Regions from separate parts of the Dehalobacter sp. DCA genome, predicted to be linked through region 1. Evidence: predicted binding sites of a transcription regulator. Region 1 holds the regulator's gene; the other holds the start of a gene.

Region 1 (3,430 bases):
CATAAGGATTTTGGACAGTTGGATTTTGAACAACAGGTTGGGCAAAGGTACTCAGAGCTTCCGGGGTAGGAGAAGGAACGGCCGGCCCGGGTACAATCTGGTTCTGCGGACGGATTCCAGTCGGGAAGGACTGAAGATTTTTACCAAAGCTAAACAAGCCTCTCCGTGTTTTTTGACGCTTTCTGTTTTGCTTTTCAATCTTTTTTTCTGCTTTGGTTTGTTTTCTCCCGCGTACACCTGCTTCAGATTCTATTCCGGTTTCTGTTCTTTTTGTCCTTTTTATGCCTTTACTTGTATTAATAACTGTACCTGAACCGGTGCTTATTCCAGTACCGGCACCATTTCCTGATCCTGAACTTGGTCCAAGTCCTGATCCTGCTTCTGTCACTATTGTCTTTATTCCTGTGCCACTGTTTGCCTGGGGATTTCCGGGCAAGAGGAATGAAGGGGGATTTCCTTTAAAAATGACTTTATTAATAAGCGGATAGCCGACCCGGTTCAACAAAAAGGTACCGGTTTTACGGGCCATAGGAATACCTATTCTTTTAGCAAGTGGAAGTCCGACTTTCCTGGCAATGGGCATGCCAATCTTTTCAGCAACGAGGGGACCAACTTTACCGGCGATGTATGGCTGAAGTTCCCTCAGTACAATCGGTGCAACTTTTTGCAGAAGATAGGAGGGTTGACCAATACTCATGGGGATTCCTCCTTATGGTTATAATGGAATATATTTACAATAAAAGGATATGTTTTTTTGACGGAAGTGTGTTTGTCTTGATTTATTTATTTTGCAATGATTTGGGACTTAAGTAATGTTTTGCATAAAATCTTCAAGAACTAAAATCGCAAGCAAAACGTAAAATAATCCATATAGAAGGCCTTAGATGCATAAAAACGCCAATAAAAGGCGATTGCTTACTATATATAGTGTTGATAAAATAAGGAATATACAAGATATAGGAAGGATGAGGGTATTGCGCTGTCCTTTTTGCCAGAGTGACGACACGAAGGTGCTGGATTCCAGACAAATTGAGGAAGGTACTGCTATCCGACGCAGACGGGAATGCGATGTCTGCACAAAGCGTTTTACGACGTATGAGCGCTACGAGGATTTTCAGCTGATTGTCGTGAAAAAGGATGGCAGAAGAGAGCCCTTTTCCCGTCACAAACTGCTGTCAGGTTTGAACAAGGCCTGTGAAAAACGCCCCGTGTCCACTGAGCAGCTGGAAACAATGGTCACTGATATCGAAAGAGAAATGCGTGATATCAACGATCGCGAAGTGCCGAGCGAACTGGTCGGCGAAGCCGTCATGAAAAAACTGTTTGAAATAGATGAAATTGCGTATATTCGCTTTGCTTCTGTTTACAGGCAGTTCAAGGATATTCAGAAGTTTATGGAAGAGTTGAACGGACTGGTAAAGCGTCGCAAATAAAACAGTCCCCCAATTGAGATCCTTGCGATAAAGACAGGATATCCATGCAAATAAATATATATGGGAGCAGGAGGACTAAGCCATGTACGTTGTGAAAAGGGATGGAAGAAGAGAAATTTTTAATCAAGAGAAGATTCGCAAGGCGGTAGAAAAGGCTTTTATCGCTACCGAAACCCCCAATGTCACTAACTGGGCGAAGATCGTTACCGACAGGGTATTCTCAGAATTGGAAGCTGCTTACAGTAAGAATGAAGGCTTCCAAATCGAGCAGATTCAGGACAAAGTCGAAGATGTCCTGATGCAGACAGGAAATACCAATGTCGCCAGAGCATATATCCGGTACCGCTTCCAGCATGAAATCATTCGAAATCAGGAAAGCGCCAAAAACGATAACAATCAATTATTCTCTGATTACCTGGGGCTGGGAACCTGGGAAATCAAAGAGAATTCCAATATGGGATTTTCGGTTCAGGGGCTTAACCGGTTTGTAACCAGCAAAGCGACCAATGCTTTCTGGCAGTCCCTGCTTCCGTCTGAAGTCGGTAAAGCGCACGATTCCGGTGCTTTGCATAATCATGACATGGGAGACCTTGCTCCATATTGCGTCGGCTGGGATCTCAAAGATCTGCTTCTGGTGGGCTTTAGGGGCGCGGAAGGCAAGACGACCTCCAGACCGGCCAAACACTTCCGTTCCGCACTCGGACAGATCGTTAATTTCGTTTATACCTTACAGGGAGAAGCTGCCGGTGCTCAGGCGCTCTCCAGCTTTGATACCTATCTTGCTCCGTTCGTCAGAGTGGATAACCTTGATTATAAACAAGGCACACAGGGGATTCAGGAATTTATTTTCAATGTCAACGTCCCGACCAGGGTAGGTTTCCAGTCTCCATTCTTTAATATTACGCTCGATGTGCGGGCGGCCGAATCGGCCATCAAAGATGAGCCCGCTGTCGTTGACGGCAAATTCCTGGATACGCCATACCGGGAATATCAAGCTGAGATGGATATCATCAATATGGCGTTCTGCGAGGTCATGCTCGAAGGTGATGCTGACGGCAATATTTTTAGCTTCCCGATCCCGACATACAACATCACGAAGGGCTTTGACTGGAACAGTGAAGTATCGAGAGCGATCTTTAAAATGACCGACAAATATGGAATCCCGTATTTTGCGAATTTTATCAATTCCGATATGAATCCGGAGGACGCCAGAAGCATGTGCTGCCGTCTGCGTCTGGACAATAGGGAACTCAGAAAACGCGGCGGTGGCCTGTTCGGAGCCAACCCGCTCACGGGAAGCATTGGCGTTGTAACCTTGAACCTGCCGTTGTACGGTTATCTGGCTAAGGGCAACTGGGATCAGTTCATCACGCTGATTGATAACCACATGAACATCGCCCGGTCCTCGCTGCAGACCAAACGCAAAACGCTGGAGATCCTGACGGACAATGGCTTGTACCCGTATACCAAATTTTATCTGAGGGATATCAAGAAACGTTTCGGCAAGTACTGGACAAACCACTTCTCGACGATCGGTCTAGTCGGCATGAATGAAGCGATCCGTAATTTTACTTCGGACGCCGATGACATCACCACTGTTTTCGGACAGAATTTTGCCAAGGAAACATTGAACTATATGAGAGACCGCATCCAGGAATTCCAGGAGCAAGACGGAGACCTCTATAACCTTGAGGCAACGCCTGCGGAAGGTACGAGCTACCGTCTAGCCAAAATCAACAAAAAGCATTATCCCGATATGATTACGGCCGGCGACAATGAACCCTATTACACGAACTCCACCCACCTGCCTGTGGGCTATACCAGCGACCTGTTCCGTGCCGTCGAGCTTCAGGATGACCTGCAGACGCTTTATACCGGCGGGACCGTGCTTCATGGCTATCTGGCTGAAAGTCTCGATGATCTTGCCGTCGCCAAGGCCGTCGTACGCAGGGTGTTTGAGAACTTCCAGCTGCCGTATTTCACGCTGACTCCGACCT
Region 2 (3,430 bases), 1.1 Mb from region 1:
TCAAATCCATCAAGGTAAGGCATCCTTAAATCCATTAAAATCAGATCGGGATTATGCTCCCGATATAAGGACAGGGTTTCCCTGGAATCAGTGGTGGACATGATATTGCTGTATCCCGACATTTTTAACAGTTTTTCAAGCAACAAAATATTTACTGAATTATCGTCGACGATTAGTATTCTGGCCCTTGAAATACTATCAGTATTTATCTTCATCCGCCTCCCAATCTTTCACAAATCAACTGCTTATTAATGAGGAAATTTCCGGTCAGCCAGCCACTATATCTTAATATACCTTATTCTTATGGGAAATTCTAGATAAAAAATGTTTATCCTTGGAATCTCTACAATTTTTTCTCTAAAATTTTTGCAGAAAATAGACAAGAACAGATATATTCAATATGATCAGAACAGGGATACCGTATACAAAGGCCTTATGCTTGGTTTTGTGTCGGAAGAAACGCATGGCCAGATAGATCCCCGGAGCACCAAATATCAGTCCTATAAGAAAGAAACGGCGTTCAGAGACCCGTCGGCCTCCCCGTTTGGCCTTATATTTATCCCACCCCATAACGGAAAAACCATAAATATTTACAAGGACAATGTATCCCCATATAAGCCAGATATATTCCATATCTGCAGCCTCCCTTGCTCAGTCAAAAACCATTTATGACCAAAATCATACCATGAATGAGACAGGAAAAAAATACGCAGAGAAATGCTTGGAAAGATATTAGGACTAAATAGGACAAAATATAAAGATTATAGGACAAAACATAAAGATTAATAGAAAAAATACTGAGAAGTTTGAAAAATCAGACAGAATACTTTATACTTTGTTTTGACAATTTGTATTTTTTTAGTTATACTAAGTATTGCTCGTTAATATTTGAGGGATTAGAAGACCTTCTCGACTGCCTCAGGCTCAGGGAAGATGTCGAATCAACTTCCAATGAGGCGGGTAATAAATCTAGGAGGTCATTTATGTATAATGACAAAACACTAAGTTGTAAAGACTGTGGCCGTGAATTCACTTTTTCTGCATCCGAGCAGGAATTCTACGCTGAAAAAGGATTCACGAACGAACCAGGCCGCTGCCCCGAATGCCGTTCAGCAAGAAAAGCACAGAGCAGAAATGGTGGCTATTCGCGCCCTCAACGTGAAATGTTCCCTGCTGTTTGTTCTGCTTGTGGCAAAGAAACCACAGTACCTTTCCAACCTACTGGTGACAAACCTGTTTATTGCCGGGATTGCTACCAACCCCGCTCCAGAAACAACTGGTAATTTAATTGTTATCAGACCCTTCCGGGTATCTTACCCGGGGGGGTTTTTGTTTTTGAGAGCCTATTTATTTTTTATGATTAATTTTTCCATTTTACCCCCTTGACTACCAGATATAGTATCTGTAAACTTTATATAGTACTACTTGTAGTTTACTAACCGGATTTACAGTCCGAATGAATTTTGGAGGTATAAACGTTGCGTAACAATACGGAAGTTTGGAAAAAGTGGCCCAAAGCCAATCTTTCGCCGAATGCCAGAGTTGTCCTGGAACGGAGATATTTGAAGCAGGAAAATGACCAAAAATGCGAGACGCCGGAAGCGCTGTTTTACCGGGTTGCTTCGGTCATTGCCGGCGCTGAAGAAAAATATGGTAAGAATCCGCAGGAAATTCAGGATTTGACCAAAGAATTTTACACCGTCATGGCTAATTTGGAGTTTATGCCGAATTCGCCGACACTGATGAACGCCGGGCGTGACCTTGGACAGTTAAGTGCCTGCTTTGTTTTGCCGGTCGGGGACAGTATGGAGGATATATTTGATGCACTGAAACATGCAGCAATTATACATAAGTCAGGCGGCGGAACAGGCTTTAACTTTTCCCGGCTGCGCCAGAAGAACAGCATGGTGCGTTCCACCGGAGGGGTTGCTTCCGGTCCGGTTTCGTTTATGAAAGTCTTTAATGCCGCTACGGAAGCTGTCAAGCAAGGAGGAACAAGACGCGGCGCCAACATGGGCATTCTTCGGATCGACCACCCGGATATTCTGGAATTTATCAGCTGCAAAGAAGATAACCGGGATATTAACAATTTCAATGTTTCGGTTGCTGTAACGGAATCATTTATGAAAGCTGTGGAAAATGACACGGAATATGACCTAATTGACCCTCACTCTGGAAAGTCGGCAGGCAAGCTCCCCGCCAAACAAGTCTTCGCTAAAATTGTTGACCACGCTTGGCGGAACGGCGAACCGGGCATGATCTTTATTGACCGGATGAGTCGCGATAATCCGACGCCGCATATTGGCGTGATTGAGGCCACCAACCCCTGTGGCGAACAACCCTTACTTCCCAATGAAGCATGCAATCTTGGCTCCATTAATTTAAAGCTTATGGCGGCGGAAAAGGACGGAAAGACCGTAATTGACTGGGAGCGTTTGGGCTATGTCACAAGGCTCGCGACCCGTTTTCTCGATGATGTGATTGATGTCAACCAATATCCTCTTCCCGTAATCGAAGAAATGGTCAAAGGAAACCGGAAAATTGGCCTGGGTGTTATGGGTTTTGCAGATTTGATGATTCTTCTGCAGACATCCTATATTTCCGAAGAAAGTACAGCCTTCGCCGGAAAGATTATGGAATTCATCCGTACCGAATCCCGTATAGAGTCCCAGCGACTGGCCAAGGAACGCGGTACCTTTCCTAATTATCAGGGTTCCATTTATGACGGCAAGATCGAATTACGCAATGCTACACTGACTACGGTTGCCCCGACAGGGACGATATCGATGATCTGCGGTGCTTCCAGCGGCGTGGAGCCGCTCTTTGCCGTGGCCTATACTAAGACGGTCATGGACGGTACGGCGCTGATTGAGGTCAACCCGCTTTTTGAAGATTATGCGCATAAGTATGGCTTTTACTCAAAGGAGCTTATGGCCAAAATTGCCGAACGAGGTAACGTCTTCGGTTTGCCGGAAGTCCCGGAATGGGTGCAGAAGGTCTTTGTTACCGCGCAGGAGATCTCTCCTGAATGGCATATCCGAATTCAGGCTGCTTTTCAAAAATATACGGATAATGCGGTCTCCAAAACTATTAATTTTGCAAATACAGCTACTTGCGAAGATGTTGCCGAAGCGTTTCGCCTAGCCTTTGAGCTTGGCTGCAAAGGAATTACGGTCTATCGGGACGGCAGTCGTGAACAGCAGGTGCTGTCTGCCGGAACGAAAGAAACTGCCAATCCGGCGGTTGATTTCAAAGCCACAGCTGAACCTGAGACGACTGCAAAGCCCAAGACCACCGCTGAATCTGAAACAACCGCTTCTGCACCGATGCCTACCATCAAGCCGAGGCCCCGCCCGCCGGTGACTGTCGGCGTCACTGAAAAGATTAAAATTGGTTGCGGTAATCTCTATGTTAGCGTAAACGCCGATGA

What was found. Region 1 encodes NrdR, which represses ribonucleotide reductase genes. Its sites were predicted from a motif close to CACNANATNTNGTG; they were not measured.
Region 2: a site for NrdR is predicted at 1,388-1,401, ahead of DHBDCA_RS13410 (vitamin B12-dependent ribonucleotide reductase). Genes of this name have one in related genera too.

Annotation. Positions count from the first base shown of each region.
Region 1 covers NC_018866.1:1,723,254-1,726,683, reverse strand. The annotation lists gene DHBDCA_RS08285 (hypothetical protein) at 1-697, opposite strand, end outside; gene nrdR (transcriptional regulator NrdR) at 975-1,433, shown strand; gene DHBDCA_RS08275 (ribonucleoside triphosphate reductase) at 1,516-3,430, shown strand, end outside.
Region 2 covers NC_018866.1:2,787,150-2,790,579, forward strand. The annotation lists gene DHBDCA_RS13395 (HD domain-containing phosphohydrolase) at 1-215, opposite strand, end outside; gene DHBDCA_RS13400 (DUF1294 domain-containing protein) at 358-633, opposite strand; gene DHBDCA_RS13405 (zinc-ribbon domain containing protein) at 984-1,283, shown strand; gene DHBDCA_RS13410 (vitamin B12-dependent ribonucleotide reductase) at 1,479-3,430, shown strand, end outside.